4 regions of the Nonomuraea sp. ZG12 genome follow, and region 1 is predicted to be linked to each of the others. Evidence: riboswitches for the same ligand, from Rfam matches in the RefSeq annotation. Region 1 holds a riboswitch; each other region holds the start of a gene.
The links. Region 1 has a riboswitch for cyclic di-AMP ahead of ACTMTF_RS04565 (CHAP domain-containing protein). Riboswitches for the same ligand answer to the same signal wherever they lie in the genome.

Region 1 (7,491 bases):
CGCCGACATGGATTTCGGGGTCCCGCCCGCCGTGCGGGAGAGCATCCTGCGGGTCACCGAACGGCAGGACTTCGGGTACCCGTTCTGGCCGGACGGGGATCCGGTGGTCGAGGCGTTCGAGGACCGGATGGCCACCCGGCACGGCTGGCGGCCGGAGCCGGGACGGACTCGCGTGTTCACCGATCTCATCCAGGTCCTGCAGGTGATGATCGAGCACGCGACCCGGCCCGGCGACGCCGTCGCGATCCACGTGCCCGCCTATCCGCCGTTCCTGGCGAGCATCGTCAGGTCGGGGCGGCGCGTCGTGCCGCTGCCGATGCGGTGGCGGGAGGCGGGCTGGGACTTCGACGGCGACGGCCTGGCCGACCGGCTGCGCGCCCAGGGCTGCCGGATGCTGGTGCTGGTCAACCCGCACAACCCCACCGGCAGGGTGTTCACCGGCGCCGAGCTGGCGCTGCTCGCCGAGGTGGCCGCGGAGCTGGACCTGGTGGTCCTGGCGGACGAGATCCACGCCGACCTGACGTTCCGGCCCGCCCGGCACATCCCGTTCGCCTCGCTGGGCGACGAGACCGCGGCGCGCACGATCACCACCACCTCGGCCACCAAGGCGTTCAACATCGCCGGGCTTCGCTGCGCCGTCGCGCACGTCGGGGCCGAACGGGTGCACCGGTCGCTGGCCGAGGCCCCGCTGGACTACTTCGGCACGCCGAGCACGCTGAGCCGGGTCGCCACCGTGGCGGCCTGGCGCGAGGGTGACGCCTGGTCCGCGGAGCTGATGCGCACCCTGGAGCACAACCGGGGCCTCGTCGCCGAGTGGGCCGCGGCGCTGCCGTGGGACCTGCGCTATCACTCGCCGGAGGCGACCTATCTGAGCTGGTTCGACTTCACCGGCACGCCGATCGGCGCCGGCGCACCGGCCGAGCACGTGCTCAACAGGGCGCGGGTCAAGCTCAGCGAGGGGGCGGAGTTCGCCCAGGGCACCGATGTCGACTGCGCCGCGTTCGCCCGGCTCAACTTCGCCACCAGCCCGTCCCTGCTGCGGGAGATCCTGGCCCGCCTCGCTGCCCTCTGACCGTCATCGACGGGAAACCGCATGCCAGGGCACCTGGTGCACTGGTCAGACCAGTCGTTAAGGTGCTTCCCATGACGGCATACGAGCGGTTGTTCCGCCTGGACGGGCGGCGTGCGGTGGTCATCGGCGCCGGGAGCGGCATCGGCAGGGAGGCGGCTCTCGCCCTGGCCGCGCACGGCGCCTCGGTGGTGTGCGCGGACAAGGACCTGGCGGCCGCACAGGACACCGCCGGGCAGTGCGGCGGCACGGCGCGGCTGCTCGACGTGCTGGACACCGAGGCGGTCCGGGCGTGCGCCGACGAGATCCCCGCCGACGTCCTGGTGTTCACCGCCGCCACCAACGTGCGCAAGCGGCTGCTGGACTACTCCAGCGAGGAGTTCGACCGGGTCGTGCACCTCAACCTGCGCGCCTCGTTCGAGGTGCTGCGGGCCTTCGGCGCGGGCATGGTGGCGCGGGGCGGGGGCTCGATCATCGGCTTCGCGTCCATCCGCGCCAGCGTGACCGAGCCCGGCCAGAGCGTCTATTCGGCGACGAAGGCCGGGCTCGTGCAACTGCTGCGCACCGCGGCGGCCGAGTTCGGCCCGCACGGGGTGCGGGTCAACGCGATCGCGCCGGGCGTGGTGGAGACGCCCCTGACCCAGCAGATCAAGGACGACCCCGCCTGGTACGACGCGTACGCGGCCAAGAGCGCGCTGGGCCGCTGGGCCACCGCCGAGGAGATGGCCGGCGCGGTGGTCTACCTGGCCGGTGACGCCGCCGGCTTCGTCACCGGCTCGGTGCTCTACGTGGACGGCGGCTGGACCGCCGTAGACGGCCGCTTCGACCCGCCCCGGTGAGCCGTCAGCGGATCTCCATGGCGGGCAACACGTCGTTGGCGAGCGTCCCGACCTCGTCGACCCGGATCCGCACCCGGTCGCCCGGCGTCAGGGTGAAGTCCTGGCCGGGCACCAGGCCGGTGCCGGTGGACAGGATCACGCCCCGAGGGTGACGGTCGGCCCGGAACAGGTAGCCGACCAGGTCGTCGAGGCGGCGGTGCAGCTGCGAGGTGGCGGCCGTGCCCTCCCAGGTGACCTCGCCGCCACGGAAGATCGTCATCTCGATCTCCAGGGCGTACGGGTCGGGGACCTCCCAGGCGGGGCGGATGCCGGGACCGAGCGCGGTGGCGCCGGCGAACATCTTGGCCTGCGGGAGGTAAAGCGGGTTCTCCCCCTCGATGGAGCGGGAGCTGACGTCGTCGCAGACGGTGTAGCCGGCGATCTCGCCGCTGGCCGTGACCACCACGGCCAGCTCCGGCTCGGGGACATCCCAGGTGGAGTCGGGCCGCACACCGATGGCCTCGTCATGCCCGCGCACCCGCCGACCGATCGACTTGAAGAACAGCTCGGGGCGCTCGGCGTCGTAGACCCGCTGGTAGATGTCAGGCTCGGTGCTCTCCTCGACCCTGGCCTCGCGGGACTGCCGGTAGGTGACGCCGGCCGCCCACACCTCGGTGTCGGGATCGACGGGCGCGGCGGGCGTCACCTCGTCGATCGGCTCGGAAGCCGCTTCGAGCAGCGTACGGAAGTGATCGAGGTCGGCGGAGAGCGCGTCGCCGAGCGAGAAGCCGGCGGGCAGCGCGCGGTCGCCGCCCGCGGCGCGCACCGCCCAGCGGGAGGAACGAGAGCAACGAACGAGGTGCATGAGCGCCTTCCTGTCAAGCGAACAGTGCTCCCGGTCAGGGCCCCGGCCGGGGCCCGTCCAGGTCACGGCGTGCCCGCGCCGGGCTCGCCATGTCCGGCAGCCTACTCAAGCGCTTTTCCGGTGCTGTGCCCGCGTCAGGCCGCGAACTCGGGGTAGCCGTATCCGACGACCTGCGACGTGGGACGGACCCGCTCCTCGACCTTGCCGTTGCCGGTGTTGCCCTCGATCGTGGTGATCGTGCCGTCGCCGTTGTCCTTCTTGACCAGGCCGACGTGGTCGATGGCGCTGGTGGTCTTGGCGCCGTTCCAGTCGTAGAAGACCACGGAGCCGGGCTTGGCGACGGTGCCCCAGCGCTGGTTGGCCTTGAACCAGTCGGCGTAGGTGACGGTGTAGGCGTCCCAGCCGACCGAGGTCCGGGCGCCGGCCTTCTCGCCGACCCAGGAGACGAACATCGCGCACCACGGGGCGTTGGCGTACAGCTGCGGCCGGCCGCCGCCGTCGCGGGCCAGCGTCTCGGTCGCGCGCGGGGAGGACATGTACCAGCTGTGGTACGGCGTGCCGCCGCCTGCCGCGTTCTCCTTCACACCGATCTGGGACTCGGCGACCCGCAGCAGGGTCTGCGTGCTGACCTTGCCGGTCTCGGCAGCGGGGACCGCCTTCTGCTGCGACGGGTGCTCCGCCGCCATGGCGGCGGTGCCGCCCAGGGTGGCGCCGGCGGCGACGCTCAGTCCAAGAGCGAAGGTGACGATGTTGGACCGGCTATAAGCGCGCTTGAGGATGTTCTTTGCCATTCTGGGGGTGCTCCTTACTTCCATGCCGCCTACCGGGTTAGCTGACGGGTTCGGGCGTGGAAGTGCCCTACGGATGCCTCAGGAGAGAGCAACCGATTCACCCCAGAAATACGTGGGTCCCCGGTTTCGCGAGTTTCGCGGATTCGGCGGCCGCGGCAGACCTGTGATCGAACAGAGGCACAGGTCAGACGCGGTCTCGGCGATTGAAACGGTCACGCGGGCATGTGAAAGACCCTGGCGTGTACCGCGGATGACTCAAAGGTAAGTGAACGGCATAGAACGATGCAAGTGAAGGGCTTGACTCCCTCACGGAATCCCCTGTCACGCAAGGGATTCAGCCCTCCATTCTTTACCTTTCTCCGGGTTTGACGAGGGCAGAAACGCGCCCCTTCAGGGCCGGATGATCGCCATTCGCGTGACGGTGAACTCCTCGATGGCGAACCGCGGGCCCTCCCGGCCGATGCCGGAGTCCTTGACGCCGCCGTAGGGCATGTTGTCGGCGCGGAAGCCCGGCACCTCGTTCACCACCACTCCCCCGGCCTCGATGCGCTCGATCGCCGCGAACGCCGTGGCCAGGGAGCGGGTGAAGACCGATGCGTGCAGGCCGTACCGGGAGGCGTTGACCGTGGCGAAGGCGGCGTCCAGGTCGGGCACCGGCCGTACGCACACCACAGGACCGAAGATCTCCTCGTCCCAGGCGGCGGCCCCGCCGGGCACGTCGGCCAGCACGGTCGGCGCGATGGCCCGGCCGTCACGCACGCCGCCGGTGACGAGCCTGGCGCCAGAGGATCCGATCCAGTCCAGCACCCGGTCCGTCGCCGCCGGGTCGATGAGCGGCGCCACCCGCGTCCCGGGCGAGCGCGGATCGCCCACGGCGACGTCCTTCATGCGCGCGGCGAGCAGCCCGAGGAACTCCTCGTGCACCGCCTCCTCGACCAGCACCCGCTGCACCGAGATGCACGCCTGCCCCGAGGCGTAGTAGCCGCCGCGCACCACGGCGTCGGCGGCGGCCTCCAGATCTGCGTCGGCGGCGACCACGAGGGCGGCGTTCGAGCCCAGCTCCAGCAGCACCTTGGTGGGGGCGGCGGCGCGGGCGATGGCGTGCCCAGCGGCGGCCGAGCCGGTGAACGACACGGCGCCGATCCGCCGGTCCTCCACCAGCGTGCGGCCGACCTCCACGTCCCCGGTGACGAGCTGCACCGCGGCGGCGGGCAGCACGCCCGCCGAGCGCAGCAGATGCACCAGCCAGAGCGTCGCCAGCGGCGTCGCGGGAGCCGGCTTGACGATGACCGGGCAGCCGGCCGCCAGCGCCGGAGCGATCTTGTGCGCGGCCAGCAGCAGCGGATAGTTGAAGCCGGTGATCCCGGCCACCACGCCGATGGGCCGCCGCGTCCAGAACCCGATCAGCCCCTCTCCCGACGGCATCAGGTCCAGCGGCACCGTCTCACCGTGCAACCTCGCCACCTCCTCGGCGGCGGTGGCCAGGGTGACAAGCGTGCGCGCCACCTCGACCCGGCAGTCCACCAGCGGCTTGCCGGTCTCCAGCACGAGCAGCCGCTCGAACTCCTCGCGCCGCTCGGCGACCGCGTCGTGCGCGCTCGTCAGCGCGGCGCGGCGCGCGTGCGACGGCAGCGCGGCCATCGCGGGCGCGACCGCGAGCGCCTCCTCCACGGCCCGCGCCGCCAGCGCCGCGTCCCCGACGGGCGCGCTCATCACGACGGAGCCGTCGTACGGGAAGATCACGTCAGCGTACGCCGGGGCGTCGGCCCACCCCTCCCCCACCGGAAGGCCGGACGGCCACGAGCCTGCGTAAGTCACTGTTTCCCCCTTTGTCCTGGCGATCGGGTCATGGCATGCGGGTCATGGCATGCGGGTCATGGCGATCGGGTCATGGCGTTCGCCGAAGGGCGCTCGGGAACACGTCGAGATACGCGGGCGCGCCCGCCCGCCCGGTCGCGGCCAGCACCGCGTGCGCCACGGCCCGGCTGAACACGTCGGCCCCGGCGGCGAGCAGGTCGTGCAGGTGCGCCCCCTCGGGCGCCGCACCGTCCCAGGGCGCTCGACGTACGGCGCCGTCCCGGAGCTCCCCACGGGGTCCAGGCCCGTTCACGGCGGCGGGGCGGGATCCGTACAGGGTCCGGCCGGGTTGTGGCGGGGGCAGGGCGCAGGTGGAGACGGCGAAGACGGTGTCGCCGTCGACCATCGTGTGCGCGGGGCGGATGGCTCGGGCGAGCCCGTCGTGCGCGACGCCGGCGAGCTTGCCGCACTGGGCCTTGGTGAGGGTCAGGTCGGTGGCGACGACGCCGATGGTGGTGTTGAGCGAGGTCACCCCGGCGGGCCGCCAGGCGGCGACCTCCTCCGCCGACGGCTCCCCCAGGTGGTCGAACTCGCCGGGAAGCCCGTAACGGGCACCGGACAGGACCCCGGTCCCCGGATCCAGGACGGACCCGGCGGCGTTGACCACCGCGAGCGCGGCCACGGTCACTCCCGAGGGCAGCACGACGCTCGCGCCCCCGATCCCCCCGGCGAGCCCGCCCGCCATGGCGCCGGTGCCGGCCCCGATGGATCCCCCTAGAGCGCCACCGCCCTCATTCGCCCGGGCCGCCGCTCCGCTGGATCCGCCCGCGGCGCCACCGCTCTTCTTCGCCCGGGCCGCCGCCCGGCCGTCCGCTGGAGAGGCCTGGCCGAGAGGGTCTGGAGAGGACGTGGCCGCGTCGTAGGCGGCGTGGCCGAAGGCGGCGTCCGGGGTGGCGCGGAAGCGGGTGCCTCTGCCGAGGTCGTAGATGACGGCGGCCGGGACGATGGGGACGACGCCGCCCTCCACCGGGAAGCCGACGCCGCCGTCCGCGAGCCGGTCCATGACGCCGCAGGCCGCGCTCAGCCCGTAGGCGCTGCCGCCCGACAGGACGATGGCGTGCACGCGCTCGACCAGGTTGCGTGGGTCCAGGAGCTCGGTCTCGCGGGTGCCGGGGGCCGCGCCGCGCACGTCCACCCCGGCGACCATGCCGCCGGGCGGGGCCAGGACGACGGTGGTGCCGGTGAGGTAGCCGTCACCGGTCCGCTGGGCGTGGCCGACGCGGAGACCCGCGACGTCCTGCAGCGAGTTGGCGGGGCCGGGGAGCGAAGAGCCGTCCGGGCCGCTCATCACCGGCTCCGGGTGAGGAAACGGCGGGCCGCTTCGGCGAAGACGCGGGTGCACTGGACGATCTCGGCCACCTCGACGTACTCGTCCGACTGGTGGGCGATCCACTTGCCGCCGGGCCCGTAGACGACGGAGGGGATGCCGCCCCAGTGGGTGAGCACAGTGCCGTCGGTGGAGCCGGGGACGCCGCCGTAGACGGGCTCGGCGCCGGTGACGTCGCGGTGGGCGGCGGCGAGCGCGGCGACCACCGGGTCGTCGACGGGGACGTCCACGGGCGGCCGGTCGACCAGGACGGACACCTCGGCGGTGATCCCGTCCCAGGCGGCCAGGGCGGCGACACGGTCGGCGACCGCCTGGTGCTCCAGGCCGGGGACGGTGCGTACGTCGACGAAGACGGAGGCGGTCGCGGGGATGACGTTGACCTGCTCCTCGGTGCCGGCGCGGACCACGGTGGGGGTCACGTACACCTCGCCGAGGTGCTCGTGGGCGGGGTGGCGCTCCTGCAGGTCCCGCTCCAGCGCACGCAGCCCGGTCAGCAGGGCGCCCACCGCCTGGATGGGATTGCGGCCGTGCTGCGGCATCGCGCCGTGCGCCATCTTGCCGGTGAGGTCGACCCGCAGCCGCAGCGCCCCCTTGGCGACGGCGCAGATCTCTCCGGCCTCGGGCTCGGCCACGATCGCGCCGTCCACGTCGGCGCCGAGCCCTTCGGCGACGAAGTGGTGGGCCCCCAGCATGAGACCTTCCTCGTCGGCCAGCGCGCACACCTTGATCCGCCCCGGGAACGGTCCAGCCAGTTGCAGCGCCCG
Region 2 (7,491 bases), 690 kb from region 1:
GCGTGCTGCGCCATCCGGGCTCGCCCGGCGACGAGCCGGTGCCCGAGCGGCCGCAGCCCACCCTGGCCGACCTGCCCGACCTGGTGGCGGAGTGCAAACAGGCGGGCATGGACGTCCGGCTCGACCTGGCGGTCGGGCACGCGCCGGAAAGCCTGGGCCGCACCCTCTACCGCATCGTGCAGGAGGCGCTGACCAACGCCCGCAAGCACGCCGACGGCGCTCCCGCCACCGTGGCGGTGACCGGGGCTCCAGGGGAGGGGCTGTCGGCCGAGGTGCGCAACGCCCTGTGGCCGTGGTCCGGCTCGCGCATCCCCGGAGCGGGGGCCGGGCTCATCGGGCTGACCGAGCGGGCGGAGCTGGCGGGCGGGCGGCTGGAGCACGGCGCGACCCCCGAAGGAGACTTCCTCGTGCGAGCCTGGTTACCATGGCCGGCCGACGACCCCAGGGAGGATGCATGACCGCGCCGATCCGGGTTCTGATCGTCGACGACGACGCGCTCGTCAGGGCCGGGCTGTCCATGATCCTGGGCGGCCAGGACGACATCGCGATCGTCGGGGAGGCGGGCGACGGGTCACAGGTGCCGCCGATGGTCGCCGAGCACCGGCCGGACGTGGTCCTGATGGACATCCGCATGCCGGAGGTCGACGGGCTCGCCGCGACCGAGGCGCTGCGCGGCACCAAGTCGCCGCCCGAGGTGCTGGTGCTGACCACCTTCCACGCCGACGCGCAGGTGCTGCGCGCGCTGCGCGCGGGCGCGGCCGGGTTCCTGCTCAAGGACATCCCACCGGCCGAGCTGGTGGCGGCCATCAGGAAGGTGGCGGCGGGTGAGCCGATCCTGTCGCCGGCGGTGACCCGTCAGCTCATCTCGCACGTGTCCGGCGACGGCGCGGGACAGCGCACCGAGCGCGCCCGCGCCCTGCTCGACCGGCTCAGCGAGCGCGAGCGCGAGGTGGCGGCCGCGGTCGGCCAGGGCAGGTCCAACGCCGAGATCGGGCGTGAGCTGTTCATGAGCGTGCCCACCGTCAAGGCGCACGTCTCACGCATCCTCACCAAGCTGGGGCTGAACAACCGGGTGCAGATCGCGCTGCTGGTCTACGACGCCGGCCCGTGAGCGACCGGTCGATCGCCGGAGCCGGTCCCCGGAGGCTGAGGGCTGGAATTCCAGCTTTTCGCCTGGCCGGCCGCGTCAGGTCGTACCGCGTTCCCGGACAGGGCCGGACGTGGCGCGCCTGCTGGGCGAGCGCCGGTCCTCGCGCGGTCCGATAACGCCCACCAAGCGCTTGTCCCCTTTCGGGTGTCCGTTACGGACAGGTAGCCGACAGCCGTACCCTTGTCTGAAAGAGCATGTCATGAAGGGACAGTGGGATGAGTTCAGCGGGTGAAGGCCTGTCTCGCCCGCTTCCCGAGCAGGTGCGGCTGAATGTCGTCGACCTGGCGGCTCAGGTCCTCGGCTCGATGCCCGCTGTCGCCGTCCCACCGCCGCTGCGCGGCATCGCCAAGTTCGACCCGCGCAAGCGCGCCAGGCTGGGCAGCGCCCCCATCGCCGCCCAGCTGGAGAACGACAAGGAGTTCCGCGAGGCGGTCGCCGAGTCGGTGGCCGCCGGCTGGCCGGAGCTCATCGCCTCACTGGCCGAGGGCAACGTGCCGCCCGCCGCCGATCCGGTGCTCGTCGCCGCGGCGGCCTACCTCATCCGGCCCCCCGGCTGGGCGGAGATGGTGGAGTCGGCGAGGGCGGATCTGGAGCGGTCTGCGGTCGCGGCCGAGGGATCCGAGCGCGAGGAGGTCGTCTCCCGGCTGCGCGAGCAGCTCGCCGCCCTGAAGAACACCGCCAAGGAGGAGGCCGAGCGGTTGCGCGAGCAGCTCAAGTCCGCCCGCGCCGAGAACTCCGACCTGCGCCGCAAGCTGCACGAGACGCGCGAGCGCACCAAGGCCGCCGTGCGCCGCGCCGATGAGATGGCGCACGCCGCCGAGGACGCCAAGATCGCCGCCTCGGCCGCGGGCAGCGCCGGCGAGTCCGAGCTGCGGCGGCTGCGCGAGCGCCTGGCTGACGTCGAGAAGCAGCTCGAAGCCTCGCGCCGGGCCGCCCGCGAGGGCAGGAGCATCGAGGACGCCCGCATCAGGGTGCTGCTCGACGCCCTGCAGGACGCCTCGGCGGGGCTGCGCAGAGAGCTGGCCCTGCCCACCACGATCAGCAAGCCCGCCGACTCGGTCGCCGCGGCCACCGGCGAGCGTCCTGGGGTGCGCGGGGTGCCCGCCCGCGCGCTGGCCGACGACGACCCCCAGCTGCTCGACCAGCTCCTCGCGCTGCCCCAGGTGCATCTGATCATCGACGGCTACAACGTGACCAAGTCCGGCTACGGCACCCTCACCCTCGCCGACCAGCGCACCCGGTTGATGACCGGCCTCGGCGGGCTCGTCGCCCAGACCCGGGTCGAGGTGACCGCCGTGTTCGACGGCGCCGAGCTCAACTCGCCAGTGCAGGTGGTCGCGCCGCGCGGGGTGCGGGTGCTGTTCAGCGCGCCGGGCGAGATCGCCGACGACCTGATCCGCCAGCTCGTACGCGCGGAGCCGCCGGGCCGGGCCATCGCCGTGGTCTCCTCCGACCGCGAGGTGGCCGAATCGGTGCGGCGGATGGGAGCCAGACCCGTTCCGTCTGGACTGCTGCTTCGACGGCTGGGCCGCGCCTAGATTACAAATATGACGTTTAGGTGAGACTTACCCCGTCACTTCTGTACTATTTCGCCCCAGGTATATCCCCTGGGAGGCGACGCTGTGAGGTTGGGCCGGATACCCCTGGCCACGGGTCTTGCGATCGGGCTGCTGCTGACCCCGATGGGAGGCGCGCTGGCCGATCCCAAGCCCACGGTCAGCCAGGCCAAGGCGAAGCTGAAAAAGCTCAATGACAAGGCCGACAAGGTCGTCGACCGCTACAACACGGCGACCGAGAAGTACAAAGAGGCCAGCGGCCGCTACGCCAAGCTCAACGAGAGCTACAAACGCAAGCTGGCCACCGTGGCCGATCTGCGCGAGCAGGTGGTCGCGATGGCCGTCGACACCTACAAGATGGGCGACTACACCTCGTTGCCCACGATGATGACCAATGACGAGCCCGGCGACATGCTGTACAGCATGTCGCTGACCCAGCAGCTCTCCCAGGAGCGAGCCGACAAGCTCGCCGCCTTCGACCGGGAGAACCGCGGCCTCAAGATCGAGCGCGACAGCGCCCAGGACGCGCTCGGCGACGCCGACAAGGAGCGCGACGCGGTCAGCAAGGACCGCAAGGAGATCCTGGCGCTCATCGCGCAGCAGAAGAAGCTCCTCAACAGGCTCGGCGCCTACCGCGCCGGCAATCCCAACAGCACCGGTCTGAAGTACACCGGTCCGGCCTCGGGCAACGCCGCGGCGGCGCTGTCCTTCGCCTACGGCCAGATCGGCAAGCCGTACGTCTTCGGCGGCACGGGACCGGGTGGGTTCGACTGCTCCGGCCTCACGCAGGCCGCCTGGCGCGCGGCGGGCGTCGAGCTGCCGCGCACCACCTGGCAGCAGTGGACGGCCGGCCGTGCGGTGGACATGAACGACCTGCAGCCCGGCGACCTCATCTTCAGTCAGGGACTGGGGCACGTGAGCATCTACGCGGGCAACGGTCAGATGGTGCACGCACCGCAGACCGGTGATGTGGTCAAGGTGGTCTCCCTTTCCGCCTACGGCAGGAGTTTCGCGGGCGCCCGCCGCCCGTGATCCACACCCTTCGAGCCGGGTCCCGGAACATTTCCGGGGCCCGGTTTCGTGCTTTCCAGGCGTGAATGGATGTGACGCATGTGACAAGAGGTACGGATGGGACCTGACAATTCATTCAATCGTCAACTGTGAGAAGGGTCACTTTTCAATAACGAACCCCCATATCCCAGCAGTGGTGGAGGACTTGACTCTCCCTTTGTCTGATCTTGACTGAGGCACTCAGGCTTTGCCAGATCGCGACGACCGGGCGTAGCTTCTGGCCTCGCGGCGCCACGCCATGTCGCCGCGGACCGCCATCGGATCTTCCGAGGTGGACCGATGAACATTCCAGCCGGTCGCCGCCCCCGCCCTTGTAGACGAATGGAGGCGGTGACCTGCCGAGTCCGTGCAGCCAGGAGGCACGGAGCCGGGGACCCAGCGATCCGCGTTTCCGGATCAGGGGTGAATCGGCGCGACACGCGCCGTAGGGCGACTTCCAGGCCCGAATCCGTCAGCTAACCCGGTAGGCGTTCGTGGAAGATCCAAGGAGAAATCCTGTCTACCTCTTCGCAGAACCCCCGTCTGTCCCGCATCGCCCTGAGTGGCGTGGCGCTGACCATGACCGTGACAGCCGGAGGGATGGTCCTCCCTGCCACGTCGGCGCAGGCGGCGACGATGAGCGAATCCTCCGGCTCCTCCGGGACGAAGGCGGCCAAGTCCGCCAAGTCCGCGAAGCGGGCCAAGGTCGCTCGGCAACAGCTGATGGCCGGTAAGGCGGTCGCGGTGGCCAAGAAGCAGATCGGTGACCCGTACCGTTACGGCGGCACCGGACCTGGTTCGTTCGACTGCTCGGGTCTCGTCCAGTTCGCCTGGAAGAAGGCCGGAGTGAAGATCCCGCGCGTCACGTACAGCCAGTTCGCGCGCATCAGGACGAAAGTCTCCTACAAGAACCTGCGGGAAGGAGACCTGCTGTTCTTCCGCGGGCTCGGTCACGTCGGCATGTACGTCGGCGGCGGCAAGATGATCCATTCGCCGAGGACAGGCGAACGGGTGCGCATCGAGAAGCTCGCGGGATGGCGCAAGTCGTCGTTCGTGGGCGCGGTACGTCCCGGGTTGTGATCCCCGGTCCGAAGGCCCCGTCCCGCCCGGGACGGGGCCTTCGGCCGTCCCGGGCCCATCAGACCGCCATCGGGCCGTCTTCGGGGCGGATCTGCCGTTCGGGCGGCTACCATCGGGCATCGTGTCCGTGCGGGTGAGCCGTCGAGCGGTGCTGGCGGCCCTGCTGCTGGCCGGGGCCGCCACGGCCAGCGCTCCGGACCTCGCCGAGGTCCCGGCCCCGTGGGGTGACGAAGCGGTGGTCGTACGAGGGAGAAGCTCTTCGGTCGCCGGGCGCCACGCGCCCGCCGAGCTCCTCCGCGACCTGGCACGCCGGGCCGACACGGCCGGGCGGCGGGTGGCGGCCGTGCTGGGCCGGCCGGTGCGTCCCGTGGTCCTGGTGCCCGGCTCCGCCGCCGAGGCTGCCGGGCTCGCCGGGGTGGCGTCGGTCGACGGGCTGGCCGCCGTGGCGGACGACGGCCGGGTGATCGTGGTGCCCGAGTTCTTCGCCCGGCTCACGCCGACCGGCAGGGACGTGGTGCTGACGCACGAGCTGACCCATGTCGCCGCGGGCACCGGCGGGCTGCCGATCTGGCTCTACGAGGGTTTCGCCGACTACGTCGCCTACCGGGACGCCGGGCTGCCCGTGCGGGTGGCCGCCGCCGAGCTCGCCGCCGAGGTCAGAGCGGGACGAATCCCCCGCCATCTGCCGGGACCGGCGGACTTCGCCCTCCAGGGCGACGGCGCCAGGCTCGCGCGGGCGTACCAGGAGGCCTGGCTGGCGTGTCGCTTCCTCGCCGGGCACCGGGGTGAGAGGACCCTGGTGAGGCTCTACCGTGAAGCTCAGGCGGGCGGCGTCGACGGGGCGCTCGCCTCGCTGGGGCTCTCGACCGGCATGCTGACGGAGCGGTGGCGCGCGTACATGCGCGACCAGCTGGCGTGAGGGGACGCGAATGGACCAGAACAGAAACGACGCGGCGGACGACGACGTCGGCGTCACAGAGGCGGGTGAGGTGGCCGTAGAGGCCGGCGAGGTGGCCGTGGAGGCCGGCGAGAGCGCCGAGCCCGCCGGTCGAGCCGCGCCCGGCGACGGCGCTGGACGGCCCGCAGCGGGGCGACCCGCTGGACCGGCCCCGGAGGGGGGAGCCGCGCCCGGCAGCGGTGCTGGACGGCCTCCAGAGGGGCAGGGGAGGGGTGTGGCGGAAGCGGGGGACGAGCGGCGGGCCACGATGCTGCGGCGGCAGGCCGGGGCGGCGTTCGCCGTGCTGGGCGCCGTGCTGGTGGGCGTGGTGGCGTTCACCACGCCCTGGCAGGCGCTGCCTTCGTCCGCGCCCGCCGTCACGCCCGACCCGGCCCGGGATTTCACCGCCGCCCAGCTGGCCAGGTCGCAGGCGTTCGACGCGGCCACCAGCCTGCCCAGCTACCTGTCCCTCGGGCTCGGCCTGGTGTTCGCGGGCCTGCTCGTCGCCACCCCGCTCGGCGCGAAGCTGCTGGGATGGGTGCGCGGCCCGTGGTGGGTGCGGGTCCTGCTGGGCGTGTTCGCCATCACCGCGATCGAGGAGGCCCTGCGCTGGCCGCTCGGCATCTGGTTCGAGACGGTGCTGCGCGACTACGGGCTGTCCACCCAGGACTGGGTGGGCTGGACGGCGGACCGGCTCAAGGGCATTGGCATCAACGCGGCCCTGCTGACCGTCATGGTGCTCGCGATCGTGGCCCTGGCCCGCCGGATCAGGCGCTGGTGGATTCCCGCCGCGGTGGGGGCGTTCGCGCTGACCGTGAGCGCCTCCTTCGTCTACCCCGTGGTGTTCGAGCCGGTGTTCAACGACTTCCACGCCATGCCCGCCGGGCCGCTGCGCACCAACCTGATGGCGATGGCCGAGCGCGACGGCGTCCCGGTGGAGGACGTGCTGGTGGCCGACGCCTCACGCAGGACGACCGCGCTCAACGCCTACGTCTCCGGTTTCGGCGCCACCCGCCGGATCGTGGTCTACGACACCCTGCTCAAGGCGCCGCAGCCCGAGGTGGAGCTGATCGTGGCGCACGAGCTGGGTCACGCCAAGCGTGACGACGTGCTCTACGGCACGCTCGTCGGCGCGATGGGGACCGCGCTCGGCGCGATCATGCTGTTCCTCGGGTTCCGGCTGCTGCGCAGGCGTACGGGCATCGCCTCGATCACCGATCCCCGCGCGGTCGGCGTGATCATGGGGTTGATGACCCTGGCCACGTTCCTGTCCGGCCCCGTCCAGAACATGCTCAGCCGCACCGTCGAGGCCAGGGCCGATGTCCATGCCCTGGACCTGACGAGGGACCCGGTCACGTTCGCCGCGATGCAGAAACGCCTGGCAAGCACCAACATTTCTGACTTGTCGCCGGATGCGGTGGAATATGTGCTCTATGCATCTCATCCCACGACTCCTCAGCGGATCGCCCTCGCGCGCTCCTGGGCAGAACTGAACGGCGTCCCCGGCCCGTGACCAAGGTGGTCTTCGTCACGAACGACTTCCCGCCCCGGCCGGGCGGCATCCAGTCGTTCGTGCACGGCCTCGCCCTGCGCACGCCGGACGCGGCCGTCTACGCCCCGGCCTGGCCCGGGTGCGCCGAATTCGACCGGCGGCAGCCGTACCGGATCGTGCGTCACCCGGGCCGGCTCATGCTGCCCACGCCCGCCGTCGCCCGCCG
Region 3 (7,491 bases), on a different contig from region 1:
GACGGCAAGAAGATCGAGACGTGGGAGGACGCCACCCAGCTGATCCGCTCCCACGGCGCGGGCGACATCGCGCTCGGCATCGTCCGCGACGGCAAGCCGATGACGCTGACCGTCTCGCTCATCGCCCAGGACCGGCCCAAGCCCGACGACCCCGACACCATCGAGCGCAACGTCGGCTTCCTCGGCGTGCTGCCCACCCAGGTCATGCAGACGCAGAGCGTCGGCGCGGTCTTCGGGCACATGGCGGAGCTGACCGGCCGGGTGGCGCAGTCGCTGGTCAACCTGCCGGAGAAGATGGTCGGCGTCTGGCACGCCGCCTTCTCCGGCGAGGAGCGTGACCCCGAGGGTCCGGTGGGCGTCGTCGGCGCCGGGCGCATGGGCGGGGAGATCCTCGCCTCCGACCTGACCGGTCTGCAGAAGTTCGCCATATTCGTCAACCTGCTGGCCGGGTTCAACCTGGCGATCGGCATGTTCAACCTGATCCCGCTGCTGCCGCTCGACGGCGGCCACATCGCCGGCGGGCTGTGGGAGGGCGTCAAGCGCGGCTACGCCCGGGTCATGCGCCGCCCCGAGCCCAACTACGTCGACATCGCCAAGGTCCTGCCGCTCACGTACGCGCTGGCGCTCGTCATGATCATCATGGCCGGGTTGCTCGTCTACGCCGACCTGATCAATCCGCTCCGGCTCACGGGCTGACGTCCCCGTCGCCGGTCATCCCGTCGATCCGCTCGCGCAGCAGGTCGGCGTGGCCGTTGTGGCGCGCGTACTCCTCGATCATGTGCATCATGATCCACCGCAGTGAGACGGCCTGGTCGTCCCGTCCCCGCTTGGCGAGCGCGTCCAGGGACACGCACCGTGCCGCCTTGCGGGCCAGCGCCACCTCCTCGCGCCACTGCGCGGACGTCTCCGCCCAGGTGGCCGTCCCCGCCTCGGTGAACTCGGCCAGCTCGGGGTACAGGTGCGGAATGTCCTCACCCGCCAGGCGGCGCCGGAACCAGGAGCGCTCCACCTTGGCCAGGTGCCGCACCAGCGCCATCAGCGACAGCGTCGACGGCGGCGCCGACGCCAGGCGCAGCTGCTCGTCGCTGAGGCCCCGGCACTTGAGCAGCAACGTCTCGCGATGCCAGTCGAGCCACTCGTCCAGCATCTCGCGCTCGCCGGCGATGTAGGCCGGATAGGGATACTCCCGCATACTCTCCGATTATGGACCCTCTTGCAGCATTGAGAGAGATCTGCCGCGCCCTGCCCGAAACGACCGAGCGACTCAGCCACGGTGAGCCCACCTGGTTCATCCGGGGCAAGAAGACGTTCGTCATGTACGCCGACCACCACCATGACGACCGGCTGGCCTTCTGGTGTGCCGCTCCCGCGGGTGTCCAGGAGGAGCTGGTGGCCGCGGATCCGGGGCGGTTCTTCCGCCCGCCGTACGTGGGCCACCGGGGCTGGCTCGGCGTCTACCTGGACGTCGAGGACGTCGACTGGGAGGAGATCGCGGAGATCGTGGTGGACGCCTATCGCCAGATAGCGCCCAAGTCCCTTGTCGAGCTGATTCAGGTCAGCCCTCACTGAAATCCGTACCCGGCGATCGACGGCGCGCGCTCGGCCGGCTCCTGGCTCAGCTGTACGCGGGTCATCGCAGGGTCGATCGATGATCGTTCCGTCCCTGGTCGAGTCCCGAGATCGCCTGACGGCCACGGCGGTGCTTCGCGCGGCACCGGTGAGTCCTCAGCCCCCGCGTGAACGGTGCCAAGGTGGGACCGAAGGCCGCGCCGAGGACGAGCCATCCGAGGACGACGATGAGCCAGAGCACGGCGCGTCTGCTCGGCGGGGGGCCGCCGCGTAGCAGGGAGACGCCCAGGGGGACGAACGCGGCGCAGAGTCTGCCTGCGGCCATGACGGACTGCGGGATCTGGGTGCCTTTGAGCGTCCCGAGCGCGAGGGCCGACATCAGGCCGAGCGCGACCGAGCGGCCCAGCCCCAGGGCGCCGGAGCGGTAGGCGCCGATGTCCAGCACGACCCAGCCGAGGAAGGCCGCCCTGGACAGCATCCTGAACGGATGCCAGCGCACGTTCCGCCATGCTGAGTAGTTGTCGCCGATGCCGTTGATCATCGATGACAACCCGAGGCTGTCGGTCAGGTGGAAGGCCAGGTGATCGGTGCCGAACTGGAAGGTTCGCGGTTTAGTGGCGGAGAGTCAGGGGCCGAAGCTCCAGACGTTGCCGATCGGACGCCCGCCGCGTCGCAAGACGCTAGGACCTGCGTCATCGCCTCCAAGAACTCGGCGTGAGGGGCTTCGTCGGCCAGTATCGAGAGGGCGTCATCGAGATCGCCGGTCTTGATGATCTCTTCGCGCATGAGGGGTGTCTTCTCGAGTGGTGTGGGCTTGAATCCTGGAGGAACAACGGCACGGGTCTCTACGAGCTGGCATAGTTCAGATCCGTTCCGCCGGTGTCTCAAAGATCACTCACGCCGCCAGCACCTCCGACACCTGGCCATGCCAGGGGTCAGCCGAGGTAACAGGAATTCCGGCCATGAGCGAATCGCGAACTCTCTGACCTGCGAAAATATCGAGGGACCGAGCTCCGTCGTGGGACTCGCGCGCCAGCCGTACTTCCGAGTCACCCGTTCCCGCCGGCGGCCGCGAGTGACCGGAGCTTTCCACCGTTGGCGTCGAGCCAGCGGGTCGTGTCCTCCAGCTTGCGGATTCGGTCGGCGACCTCGCCGAGCTGTGCCTTCCCGTTCAGCCAGAGGCCCGCCCGCCACAGAACGCTGCCGACCGCCCGGGCGAGGAGCAGCCGGGGCAGCGCGTCGGCCTCGGCGGCGTCCAGCCGGCGGATTGAGGCGTACCCCCGGAGGAAGGCCGCCGTGCGGGGCTGCCAGTCGCGCGTCTCCAGGGCCCCGCTGTAGAACAGCGCGGCCATAACCTCCTGGACCAGGAAGCCGACCCCGGCGAACTCGAAGTCAAGCAGCCCGCTCACCTCCGCAGTGTCCTCGTCGACCAGCACGTTCCAGGCTGCCAGGTCACCGTGGATGACCTGGGTCGGCAGCCCGCCGCCGGCCGCGGACCACTCCTGCCCGACACGGCGTGCCACGGCGTCGAGGCGGGCGGCCCGCTCCGCGCTGATCCCGGCGGCGCGCAGCTGACGGCAAAGGACGCCGACGTGTGGCACGGCGGGGTGCGCCAGGAGAGGGTCACCTCGCCAGTCCCCCAGCCCGTCTTCTGGCGGCACGCCCAGCATCGCCTCGCCGAGCAGCCCGGCCGCCCGGCCGAAGCGCTTGAGTGCCGTCTGGCCCGTGAGGTCGGGCCGCACGCCGGGGATCCACCGGCAGACGGTGGCGGGCCCGGCCGCGGTCTCGATCACCATGTCCCCGCTGGGCGCGGCGACCGGCTCAGGCACCTGGAAGGGAAGTCCGGCCTGCCGTAGCCGCTGCAGGATCCGGTGCTCGGCGCCGACCTGCGCGGCGGACAGGGTCTGGCTGACCCGGAGCACGAATCGGAGGCCTCCCTGGCGGAGCAGGAACGTCTGGTTGTTGGTCCCCTGCTCGGCTCTGCTGATCGTCGTGTCCAGGGGAAAACCCCACGCTGCTAGCAGCCCGGCCATGAACTCCAGGTCGGCGGGCGCGGTCATGCGCCCCATTCTGGCGGCATGCCCAGGCCGGCGCGCAACCGGTTATAGGCCCTCTCATATCAAGAGTCAGCAAGGGGTTCCAATTCTGGCCGACCAGCCGGGGCCGCGCTTTTCTGACTCGGGTAGAGCTGAGGTACGACCAGAAGCGGCCATCAGTCGATCGTGAGCCGAGGACTGGCAATGCAGGCGTTCAGGTCGATCTGTCGACAGGTGGCCAGGGTGCGCCCTCGGCGGCGCAGGTGAGTGAGGAAGAGACTGCTGGCGGCGAGTTCGGCGCGTGCCCGGTAGGCCGCTCCAGGCTGGAGTGCGGAGCCGTTGAGGTGTCTGCGGAGGCGTCGCAGCAGGTGGGTGCGCGCGAACAGAGCAATGATGGGGCCGTGCTGGTCCAGGGTGGCGTGGGTGAGCGGGGCACGTCCGGCGGCGATCTCGGCCAGGACGTCGTGGGCTCGGCTACGGCCTAAGTGGGAGAGGGCGGCCTGGGCGTTGTTCGTCGCGAGAATGGCCTCTCGCAGCGGAAGTAGTGCCGCTGCGATGCTTCCGTCAGTTCCGGTGAGCAAGGCGTCCACGCGATCGGCGAGCATGCAACTGAAGCACGCGGGGGCCTGGTGCCGGTGCGGCCGCCCGCAACCACGACGGGTGGCGCTAGCTCGCCGCAGTTGGAGCAGGTTACCTTGGCCTGGGTTCGCGGGTAGCAGGTGACGCAGAGTGCGGGCTCACCGTGATCCGGCCTTGCCGGAGTTGATGATGCGGAGCCGGCACGGCGTGCCCGTGAATGCCGCGAACCGCCGGACCAGATCCACCCGGGTCTTGATCGTCGAGGCGGCCGGCAGCCGCTCCCACCCCGTCAGCATCGCGGCGAACACCGCATCCTGCGGGTGCAACGGCACCACGCCGTCCGCGAGCACCAGATGTGCGGCACCCTCCACCGAGACCCGTTGCACCCGAACACCACCTCGCGCCAGATGCGATCCCGTCCGGCGAACCCGGAAAGTGGCAGGCAGTTGGCCACGCACCAACGCACAGGACGACCTCGGCGGACGCCACCCTCACAGACCGACGACCCGCTGAAACGCCTTCTTCAAGAGTGCGAATAGCTCATCAGATGCTACTCGTCCCCTTATCAGTGCATGGAGACGTGCACGTGGTCGTAGTGGTTCTCGGTGACGCTGCCGCGGTCGGACATCGTGCTCCAGCCGGAGCCGTGGTTGATCCGCTGCTTCCAGATGACGTACTTGACGCCGAGCTTGTCGCGGTTGTCGACGGTCCACTCCGCGATGCTGTCGCCGAGCGCGTTGTGGACGGCGCTGGGGAGGCTGCCGCCGGTGCTCATCATGAAGTCGCACGCCCGGCCCAGCGGGTGCTCGCCGCCGCCACCCGAGCGGAAGCAGCCGACCGCGAACGGCAGCTTGAAGTTCTTCTGCAACTGCTCGCGCATCAGCCGGGTGCGGGCGGTGATGTTGTCGGGGCCCGACGGCAGCTGGGGCGCCCAGCTGCCGTCGGAGCGGCGGCCGGTGCTGAACGGGACGAGGTCCTTGAGCTTCTTCTGAATGTCGCCGATGACGTCCTCGGCCTCGTCGCGCTGCTCGGCCACCTCGGCGGTGTCGGCGCTGATGTCGCGGGCCAGCGCCGCAGCCTCGTCCGCGGCGTTCTTCTTCTCGTCGCGCGCGTCGAACACGTCCTGAACCAGGGCCGTCTGATCGGCGGTGACCTGCTCCAGCAGGGCCGCGGCGGCGCCGTCGGGCGGCACCACCAACGCCGGAAGCGGCATGCCGCCGTTCTGATAACGCAGATTGGCGAGCTCGGCGACGCGCCCACGAGCGGCGGTGAGCGCCTCCTCGGCGGCGGCGAGCCGTTTCTCGGCCGCCTCGGCGGCCTGCTTGGCCTTGGCCAGCTCGACCCGCTTGAGGTTGTAACGCTCGATGAGCTTGTCGACCTTCTGGTTCAGCCCTTTGAGCTCGTTACGGAGCTTGGCCTCGGTCGGTTTGGGCTCAGCGGTGGTGGTGGTGACGGTGGTCGCGGACGACACCGTCGCTGGAATGAAGATCACCGCCGCCACGCTGATGACGCCAATGGCAAGGTGCGCGGGGGACGCTGCCGCCACGAACGGGTTCCTCTCCCTCAGCCGACCGGGTTAGCTGACGGGTTCGGGTCAGAGAGCTCCCTACCACCGAAGTGGATTCACCCCAGATGCGGTGGGTCCCCGGCTCCAGGCGACTCGCCCGGATTAGGCGTGGCACAGCGTTACGGCCGTGCCTCAAGGGATATTAGTGGTAGATCCCGGGTAACGCGACTCCAATCGGAAATCAATCAGTGATCTACCTGTGATCGAAGCATGTTCGCGGCCTCTTCCGGGGGCACGTCGTTGACGAAGGCGCCCATGGCCGACTCCGATCCTGCCAGGAACTTCAGCTTGCCGGGCGCCCGCCGGATGCTGAACAGCTCCAGGTGCAGATAGCCCAGCTCACGGTCCTGCCGCACCGGCGCCTGGTGCCAGGCGGAGATGTACGGCATCGCGACGTCGAACAGGCCGTCCAGGGCCCTCAGGACCGAGGTGTAGAGCGGCGCGAAGGCGGACCGCTCGGCCTCCGACAGCGCGGCCAGGTCCGGCACCTGCCGGTGCGGGTAGAGGTGCACCTCGAACGGCCAGCGGGCGGCGGCGGGCACGAAGGCCGTCCACAGCTCGTTCGCCGCCACCACCCGAGGCCCGGCCCGCTCGGCGTCGAGCACGTCGGCGTACAGGTTGCGGCCCTGATGCCGCTCGGCGTACCGGCGGGCGGCGGCGAGCTGCAGCTTGGTCCTGGGAGTCACGTACGGGTAGGCGTAGATCTGGCCGTGCGGGTGGAAGAGCGTGATGCCGATCTCCTCGCCGCGGTTCTCGAAGCAGAAGACCTGCTCCACGCCCTCGATCGCGGACAGCTCCGCCGTGCGGTCCGCCCAGGCCTCCATGACCAGCTCGACCTGCTCGTCGGAGAGCCGGGAGAAGGAGGAGGAGTGCTCGGCGGTGAAGCACACCACCTCACACCGTCCCAACCCCGGCCGGACTTCACTCAGCCCGCCCGCTTCCTCATAAGAGCCGATATTTCCGGAAAAGGACGGGAAGCGGTTCTCGAACACCACCACGTCGTAGTCGTGCGCCGGGATCTCCGACGACCGGGTGTCGGACGACGGGCAGAGCGGGCATTCGTCGGCCGGAGGCAGGAACGTACGCGTCTGCCGGTGCCCCGCCATCGCGATCCACTCTTCGGTCAGCGGGTCGTAGCGCAGCTCGGAGGCCACCGGCCGCGGCCCGAGGGGCCGCCGGTCGATCGCGCTCCGGTCGGCGTCGTCGCGCCGGTCGAAGTAGATCAGCTCCCGGCCGTCGGCCAGATGGGTGATGGTGCGCTTCACTGCGAGCCCTCCGCGATGATCAGTTCGCCGGCCCGTTCGGCCAGCTCCATACGTGCGTCCTCGGGCAGCCCCGCGTCGCTGATGACCACGTCGGCCTCGGTCAGCTCGGCGATGGTGCTGATGCCGATCGTGTTCCACTTGGTGTGGTCGGCCGGTACGACCAGCCGGTGCGCGGCGGTCACCAGCTCCCGGTCCGTCTCGGACTCGAGCAGGTTGGGCGTGGTGAACCCGGCCCGCGCGCTCATTCCGTGCACGCCCAGGAAGAGGGTGTCCACGTGCAGCCGGCGGATCGCCGCCACGGCCACCGGGCCGACCAGCGCGTCGGAGGGCGTGCGGACGCCGCCGGTGAGCACCACGGTCCGGTCGGCGCGGGGGTTGCGATGGAAGACGTCGGCGACCGGGACCGAGTTGGTGATCACCGTGAGCTCGGGCACTCCGATCAGGTGGTGGGCCAGCGCCCACGTCGTGGTGCCCG
Region 4 (7,491 bases), on a different contig from region 1:
GCTTCTTGGCGTTAAGGTCGCTGAGGTCAATCTCATAGGTGGAGCCGTCAATAGCGAAGCTGACCGTCTCATTGGCCTCGCCCCCATCGAGGTCATCGATGAGAATCTCCTGGATCTGCTTGGCCATCTACGCAATCCTTTCCCGGAGCATTGTTTCATTCGCCTGAGCCAAACATATACCCGGAAAGGCGTTAAGACAATTCAGAGCTGCAGTGATTCGCTGAGCCGCTGATCAGTTGTGGTTCTCGGCCTGATCCTGGCGGTTTGGACGCCGTCCGGCGCCCTCGGAGCGCACCAACTTCACCACGCCAAAGATGAAGGCGCCGCCCACGACGACAGGTGGGATGAGCGCCGACAATACGTCTGTTACGGCTTGCATTCGTCCTCGTCTCCACAGCGGACCGGGGTTTCAGGGGCGTTTATACACACGTCGCGGGAGAGCTGGGGCCACCCGGCCCTCATGTCACCCGAGGTGAGAGCACCGCCCGCACCCGACCATAGCGGCACACCGATGCCCACAGCCCGGCAGGGGGCACCAACATCCGGCAACCCGGACGTCCATAGCCTAATGCCAGTCTCTCCAGGCTCCTTACCGGATCAAGCGGAAAATTTTGTGAAAAGCCATCGAGCCAGGTACGAGTGGCTCAACGAAGATCTTTGACCACCAGCGTTCCCGCGAGTCTGTCATGCGGCCCACGCTGGAGTGGCTTGTCGATCAAGATGAGCAGACCGACGCCGAACACGAACATTCCGGCCAGCAGATTGACCACCGGAATGCCCATCACCATAGCGGGCGCCGGATAGAGCAGGGCTCGTTTGAGCCGCTCACGCGGCGGAAGGTCGCCCGGCGCAACCCGAATCTTCATGATCGCCTTCCCGAACGTGCGCCCGCCTCGGGAAAGTTGACGCCAGTCGTAGGCCGTATATGCCAGCCCCGCGAGCACCCAAGCGAACACCCCGGGCAAACGTCCCTCGAACGCGTCCAGAACCCCGACAGTTCGGAAGATGCCCCATAGCGCAATGAACAGAATGTAATAGAAGACGCCGAAGACGAGCGCTTCAATGAGCCTGGCGACGAGTCGTTCCCACCATTCAGCGGGCATCAGGTCCACCTGCGGCGGTGTCCCGGCCATAACCTCACCTCACCCCATCGCAGGCCCGTCAGAGCCTTGCAGGGCCCATTCTGGTACCGGATCGAGGCACAAAACAGGGGCCGACGGGATGCCGGCCCCTGTTGCGCGTGGTCTGCGCTACTTGATCTTCACCACCACGGTGCCGGCGAACTTGTCGGCGAACGTCTGCTGCAGCGGCTTGTCCCAGAGCTGGGAGGCGGCGTTCACACCCACGGCGATCACGCCGAGCAACGGGCCGACCAGCGGGACGATGCCGAGCACATAACCACCCCAGGTGCCACCCGCACGCTTCAGCGCCAGGTCGGTCGGCAGCCCGCCGGGCGGCAGCGCCTGCCCCACCGGGACGACCTTGATCCCCATCACCATCTTGCCGAGCGTCTGCCCGTTCATCTTGGTCATGAAGAACTCGTAGGCCACGTACAGCGCCGCCAGGAGGAGGTACTGGATGAGCCCCGCAAGGAAGGAGGAGGCGCCCACGAAGCCGCTCGTGGCGCCGGTGACCGAGCTGTAGCTCGCGACGAACAGGGCGGTGATGACGAGGGACACCAGGAAGGAGATGATGCCGAAGATGACGCCGTCGATGAGACGGGCCACCAGGCGCTGCCACCACTCCGCCAGCGGCGCCGGAGCGCCGGGCGGCTGCACCCCGACCGGCGTGCCGTACGCCTGTCCATAGGGCTGCTGGCCGTAGCCGGCCTGCGGCGCCGGCTGCCCGTAGCCCTGCTGGCCGTACTGCGGCTGCTGACCGTACTGGGGCTGCTGTGCGTAGCCCTGCTGGCCGTAAGCCTGCTGCTGCCCGTAGTCCGGCTGAGAGGCCGGCTGCTGGCCATAGTCAGGCTGCCCGTACTGCGGTTGCTGACCATAACCCTGCTGCCCAGAAGACGGCTGCTGGCCATAGCCCTGCTGCTGCCCGTAAGCCTGCTGCCCCGAAGGCGGCTGCTGACCGTAGCCTTGCTGCTGCCCGTAGTCAGGCTGCTGCTGGCCATAGTCGGGCTGCTGCTGGCCGTAGCCCTGCTGCTGTCCATAGCCCTGCTGCTGGCCGTAATCCGGCTGGGGCTGCTGTGCGTAGCCCTGCTGGCCGTAAGCCTGCTGCTGCTGCCCATAGTCCGGCTGAGAGGCCGGCTGCTGGCCATAGTCGGGCTGCCCATACTGCGGCTGCTGACCATAACCCTGCTGCCCAGAAGACGGCTGCTGGCCGTAGGCCTGCTGCTGCCCGTAACCCTGCTGACCCGACGGCGGCTGCTGGCCGTAGCCCTGCTGCTGCCCGTAGTCGGGCTGCTGCTGGCCATAGCCCTGCTGCCCGTACTGCGGCTGCTGGCCGTAGCCCTGCTGCTGCTGTTGCCCGTACTGGGGCTGCTGGCCATAGGCGTCGTCGGCCCGGTAGCCGACGATGGTCACGTCGGGGTCGGGCTCGCCCTGCTGGCGTCCCGTGTTCTGCCCGTATTCAGGATGTCCGTACGGCGGGTTGTCGCCGGAGTTGTCCTGAGGATACGGCGGCTGTCCTGTGCTCACCGTGTCACCTCGCTTCGAGTGCGCATGTGGCACGTGTCAGGGCACATGCCTGTCCTGGCCCAAGGTATCGACATAGGTATCAACAATCACCTTTCCTGTCAGTCAAGGACCTCGTCACCCGATGCCAGGTGGAGCAGCATACGCGTGTTGCCCAGGGTGTTCGGCTTGACGTGCTCCAGGTCCAGGAACTCGGCCACGCCTTCGTCGTAGGAGGCCAGCAGCTCTGCATAGACCTCAGGTGAGACCGGGGTGCCCTGGATGATACGGAACCCGTGCCGGGCGAAGAAATCGACCTCGAAGGTGAGGCAGAAAACGCGCTGCAGCTCCAGCTTCCTGGCGGTGCCGAGGAGAGCCGAGACGATCCGGTGGCCGATGCCCAGGCCCCGGGCCTCCGGGTGGACGGCGACCGTGCGGATCTCCGCCAGGTCCTCCCAGAGCACGTGCAGGGCGCCGCAGCCGACGACCTCGCCGCCGCGCTCGGCCACCCAGAACTCCTGTACGTCTTCGTACAGGGTGACGGTCGCCTTCTCCAGCAGCCGATGTCCGGCGCCGGCATAGGTGTCGACCAGGAGCTTGATGGTCCGGACGTCCGGGGTCCTGGCGCGCCGGACGACGACCTCTGTCTCTGGGACCGTGAGTTCGGCGACCTGCTCCATGGACATCCAGCGTACAGATGTCATTACGGCTCAGCCCTAACTCTCACCTCTGCCCCATCCTGTGACCTCTCGTGTTCGGGTGAGCACGCTCGGATTTGCACGGTTCCTACAGTCCCATCCCCCGACGAACCTAGGGCAAAGGGGACATAAATCCTTTTCTGTACGGGGTGCCACGAGATCACCTTGTGACCCTTCGGTTGTGAAACCTCTACAGACTCTGCAGTTCCGGTTGAGCAGGAACCTGGAGTGCATTAGTGTCCAGCGACGATGTCCCCCGCGATTCTCGTACGGGACGCGCCCAATCCCCGCAGGGGAGCCGGGGAACCACAAGTGGTGCCCGCACAGCACCACCAGGGGTGAATCCGAGTTTCGGCTCGGTAGGGCTGCTTCCGGCCCGAACCCGTCAGCTAACCCGGTAGGCGTCGATGGAAGGAGCTCGGTCGGTGAAGCGCAGCGGGACCAAGGAGAAACGGGTCCTCCGGCTCGGCGTTGTCGGCGTGACGGTCGCCGCCCTGCTCATGGCCGGCCCGCCCGGCTCCGCCGCCGCCGACCCGAAGCCCTCGCTCAAGCAGCTCTCCAAGCAGGTCGAGGAGATGCACGTCGAGATCGAGACGCTGACCGAGAACTACAACGGGCAGCGCGAGAAGCTCAAGGCGGCCCAGAAGTCCGCGCAGAGCGCCAAGAGGACGCTGGCCGTCAGTGAGGCCGAGCTGACCGCCAAGCGCTCCAAGGCGATGGTGCTCGCGCAGAACGAGTACATCACCGGCGGGCTCGGCAACGCCCTGACCTTCGCCGGTTCGATGGACCCCGAGAACTATCTCGACCGGGCCGCCACCACCTACGCGCTCCAGCAGCAGCAGGGCGAGGAGGTGGTCCAGCTCACCAAGGCCATGAAGGCGGCCGAGCGGGCCAGAGCGGGCGCCAAGGCGCGGATCGACGAGGTGACGGAGATCGTCAAGGATCTCGACACCAAGCGCGACAAGATCGTCAAGATGGTCGCCAAGGTGGAGAGCAGCCTCTTCAAGCGCGCGCTCGGCGAGGCCGGCCGCCCGGGCACCCCCGCCACCCGCGTCAGCCTGCCCATCCCCGGCTCCGGCAAGGCCGCGCAGGCCGCGCAATGGGCGCTCACCCAGCAGCTCAAGCCCTACATCTGGGGCGCCGAAGGCCCACGCGGCTACGACTGCTCGGGCCTGGTGATGGCGGCCTACCAGCGCGTGGGGATCTCGCTGCCGCACTACACCGGTGACCAGTGGACCGCCGGCAGGCACATCCCCAAGGAGGAGCTGCGCCCCGGCGACCTGGTCTTCTTCTACAGCGACCTGCACCACGTGGGCATCTATCTGGGCGGCGGCATGATGGTGCACGCGCCGCGGACCGGTGACGTGGTACGCATCGCGTCGCTCGACCGGCGCCCCTACGCCGGAGCCGTGCGCATCGCTGACTAGATCACCTAGCGCTGGATCGCCTCACGCTGGATCACCTCGCGGGCTAGATCAGCTGTCGGCGTGCCGCCCAGGCCACCGCCTCGATCGCGGTGGCCACGCCGATGCGGTCACAGATCCCCCGCAGTCTTCGGCGCACCGTCCGCCCGCTGATGTCCAAGCGCCGTCCCACCCGATCCACCGTTACCCCCTTGGCGAGCTCGGCCAGCAATGCCAGATCGGCATGGCTGAGCTCAACGCCTTCAGTGAGCACATTCATCGGGAGCCCTCCCTCCCACCAACAGCACGACTCGGAGACGTCATTGATCCGAGCGAGGCTGCTCGTCCCGCCAGACGGTAAACGCATGCGGGAAAGGTCGTCAAGCACGAGATCGGCATGACTCGACGCGCCTCGCCGCAGCTGAAGTACTCGCTATATGTCGGCAAATATCGGGGCGCAATGATCGCGGTGGTGACACCTGCACAGCTTCGCTCCGCCGTCCCGCGCGGACGGCGGAGCCGCTGTCGGAAAGAGCCCGCTCAGCCGGTCGGTCTCACCAGCGGGAACAAGATCGTCTCGCGGATGTTACGACCGGTGAACGCCATGACCATGCGGTCGATGCCGGCGCCCATGCCACCCGTCGGCGGCATCGCGTACTCCAGGGCCTGCAGGAAGTCCTCGTCGAGCTGCATGGCCTCCGGGTCGCCGCCCGCGGCCAGCAGGGACTGCTCCACCAGGCGGCGGCGCTGCTCGATCGGGTCGATGAGCTCGGAGTAGGCGGTGCCCAGCTCGGTGCCGAACCCGATCAGGTCCCACTTCTCCGTCAGCATCGGGTTGTCGCGGTGCTGGCGGGTCAGCGGGGAGGTCTCCAGCGGGTAGTCCATGACGAACGTGGGCTGGATCAGGGTGTGCTCCACGAGCTCCTCGAACAGCTCCTGGACCAGCTTGCCCTGCCCCCACTTGGCGTCCCAGTGGACGTCGTGCTTGTCGGCGAGCGCGCGGACCCGCTCCAGCGGGGTCTCGGTGGTGAGCTCCTCGCCCACCGCCTCCGACACCGCGTCGTACAGCCTGATCCTGGGCCACTCGGGGATGCCCAGGTCGACCTCGACGCCGTCGTGCACCACCACGGAGGTGCCCAGCGCGGCGACCACGGCCTTCTGGTACATCCGCTGGGTCAGGTCCGCCATGTCGTTGTAGTCGAGGTAGGTGCCGTAGGCCTCGATCATGGTGAACTCGGGGTTGTGCGTGGAGTCGGCGCCCTCGTTGCGGAAGTTGCGGTTGATCTCGAAGACCTTCTCGATGCCGCCCACGACCAGCCGCTTGAGGTAGAGCTCGATGGCGATGCGGAGGTAGAGCTCCATGTCGTAGGCGTTGATGTGGGTCTTGAAGGGCCGGGCGGCGGCGCCCCCGTGGATGGGCTGCAGCATCGGCGTCTCGACCTCGAGGTAGCCCTCCTCGTGCCAGAAGTCGCGCACCGCGCGCACGGTGGCGCTGCGGATCCGGGCCATCTCGCGGGCCTCGTCGTTGACGATGAGGTCGACGTAACGCTGGCGCACCCGCGCCTCGGGGTCGGTGAGGCCGACGTGCTTCTCCGGCAGCGGGCGCAGGCACTTGGCGGTGATCTGCCAGCTGTCCGCCAGGATCGACAGCTCGCCGCGGCGGGAGGTGATCACCTCGCCCTCGACGCCCACGTGGTCGCCCAGGTCGACGTCGTGCTTCCAGGCGGCCAGGGACTCCTCGCCGACCTTGTCGAGGGAGATCATGACCTGCAGGTCGCCGCTGCCGTCGCGAAGCGTGGCGAAGCAGAGCTTGCCGCCCACGCGGTTGAGCATGACGCGCCCCGCGACCCCGACCCTGTCGCCCGTCGCGGCGTCGGATTCGAGGCTCTGGTATTTCTCCCTCACCTCGGCGTTGGTGGCCGTACGGGGAAAGTTGACCGGGTAGGGATCGACGCCCTGACTGCGGAGGCGGTCGAGCTTCTCCCTCCGGATGCGCATCTGCTCGGGAAGTTCTTCGCTCACACCACCAAAGGGTAGGGGATACGGCCACCTGCAAGCCGTCGTCGGCTCCCTGCAGGGGCGTCGCAAGAGCTCCCGGTTACCAATGACACACGAGCGGTCCCCTTCCCGAGCAGGGGGCCGCTCGTCCTAAGCGGTATTGCGGGCGTAGACGAGGCGCAGGCCGATGAGGGTCAGCCACGGCTCGTGCACGTCGATGGAGCGGGACTCGCCCACCACCAGCGCCGCGTGCCCGCCGGTGGCCACCACGGTCACCTCGTCGGGGTCCTCGGCCAGCTCGGCGGCCATCCGCTCGACGATGCCGTCCACCTGGCCGGCGAAGCCGTAGATGATGCCCGCCTGGAGCGCCTCCACGGTGTTCTTGGCGATCACCGAGCGCGGCCTGACCAGCTCCACCTTGTGCAGTTGAGCGCCGGCCGCGGCGAGGGCGTCGACGGAGATCTCGATGCCGGGGGCGGTGACCGCGCCGACGTACTCGCCCTTGGCGGACACCGCGTCGAAGGAGGTGGCGGTGCCGAAGTCGACGATGATGCACGGGCCGCCGTACTGGTCGATGGCGGCCAGCGCGTTCACGATGCGGTCACTGCCCACCTCCTTGGGGTTGTCCATCCGTACGGGCACGCCGGTGCGCACGCCGGGCTCGACGATCACCGCCGTGACGTCGCCGTAGTAGCGGCGGCACATCTCGCGCATCTCGTTGAGGACGCTGGGCACGGTGGAGCAGATGGCGATGCCGCCGACGTCGGCCCC

Region 2: it holds a riboswitch for cyclic di-AMP, as region 1 does, so the genes downstream of both, ACTMTF_RS01265 (C40 family peptidase) here and ACTMTF_RS04565 (CHAP domain-containing protein) in region 1, are expected to answer to the same signal.
Region 3: it holds a riboswitch for cyclic di-AMP, as region 1 does, so the genes downstream of both, ACTMTF_RS38005 (coiled-coil domain-containing protein) here and ACTMTF_RS04565 (CHAP domain-containing protein) in region 1, are expected to answer to the same signal.
Region 4: it holds a riboswitch for cyclic di-AMP, as region 1 does, so the genes downstream of both, ACTMTF_RS39030 (C40 family peptidase) here and ACTMTF_RS04565 (CHAP domain-containing protein) in region 1, are expected to answer to the same signal.

Annotation. Positions count from the first base shown of each region.
Region 1 is NZ_JBQHCW010000001.1:969,626-977,116, reverse strand. Features, by position in the region: gene ACTMTF_RS04580 (MalY/PatB family protein) at 1-1,072, shown strand, start outside; gene ACTMTF_RS04575 (SDR family NAD(P)-dependent oxidoreductase) at 1,144-1,908, shown strand; gene ACTMTF_RS04570 (fumarylacetoacetate hydrolase family protein) at 1,913-2,752, opposite strand; gene ACTMTF_RS04565 (CHAP domain-containing protein) at 2,887-3,543, opposite strand; cyclic di-AMP (ydaO/yuaA leader) riboswitch at 3,555-3,702, opposite strand; gene ACTMTF_RS04560 (aldehyde dehydrogenase family protein) at 3,934-5,361, opposite strand; gene ACTMTF_RS04555 (P1 family peptidase) at 5,432-6,688, opposite strand; gene ACTMTF_RS04550 (M20 family metallopeptidase) at 6,688-7,491, opposite strand, start outside.
Region 2 is NZ_JBQHCW010000001.1:281,955-289,445, forward strand. Features, by position in the region: gene ACTMTF_RS01245 (sensor histidine kinase) at 1-458, shown strand, start outside; gene ACTMTF_RS01250 (response regulator) at 455-1,111, shown strand; gene ACTMTF_RS01255 (NYN domain-containing protein) at 1,366-2,688, shown strand; gene ACTMTF_RS01260 (NlpC/P60 family protein) at 2,773-3,738, shown strand; cyclic di-AMP (ydaO/yuaA leader) riboswitch at 4,104-4,262, shown strand; gene ACTMTF_RS01265 (C40 family peptidase) at 4,393-4,836, shown strand; gene ACTMTF_RS01270 (hypothetical protein) at 4,958-5,755, shown strand; gene ACTMTF_RS01275 (M48 family metallopeptidase) at 5,766-7,286, shown strand; gene ACTMTF_RS01280 (glycosyltransferase family 4 protein) at 7,283-7,491, shown strand, end outside.
Region 3 is NZ_JBQHCW010000022.1:14,509-21,999, reverse strand. Features, by position in the region: gene ACTMTF_RS38040 (M50 family metallopeptidase) at 1-696, shown strand, start outside; gene ACTMTF_RS38035 (DinB family protein) at 686-1,192, opposite strand; gene ACTMTF_RS38030 (MmcQ/YjbR family DNA-binding protein) at 1,204-1,569, shown strand; gene ACTMTF_RS38025 (hypothetical protein) at 1,631-2,110, opposite strand; gene ACTMTF_RS38020 (phosphotransferase enzyme family protein) at 2,619-3,629, opposite strand; gene ACTMTF_RS38015 (hypothetical protein) at 3,782-4,210, opposite strand; gene ACTMTF_RS38010 (hypothetical protein) at 4,343-4,570, opposite strand; gene ACTMTF_RS38005 (coiled-coil domain-containing protein) at 4,750-5,676, opposite strand; cyclic di-AMP (ydaO/yuaA leader) riboswitch at 5,736-5,870, opposite strand; gene galT (galactose-1-phosphate uridylyltransferase) at 5,937-7,016, opposite strand; gene ACTMTF_RS37995 (DeoR/GlpR family DNA-binding transcription regulator) at 7,013-7,491, opposite strand, start outside.
Region 4 is NZ_JBQHCW010000023.1:89,748-97,238, forward strand. Features, by position in the region: gene ACTMTF_RS39010 (histone-like nucleoid-structuring protein Lsr2) at 1-127, opposite strand, end outside; gene ACTMTF_RS39015 (RDD family protein) at 645-1,133, opposite strand; gene ACTMTF_RS39020 (RDD family protein) at 1,251-2,645, opposite strand; gene ACTMTF_RS39025 (amino-acid N-acetyltransferase) at 2,744-3,301, opposite strand; cyclic di-AMP (ydaO/yuaA leader) riboswitch at 3,587-3,738, shown strand; gene ACTMTF_RS39030 (C40 family peptidase) at 3,745-4,746, shown strand; gene ACTMTF_RS39035 (LuxR C-terminal-related transcriptional regulator) at 4,790-5,002, opposite strand; gene lysX (bifunctional lysylphosphatidylglycerol synthetase/lysine--tRNA ligase LysX) at 5,263-6,744, opposite strand; gene ACTMTF_RS39045 (type III pantothenate kinase) at 6,871-7,491, opposite strand, start outside.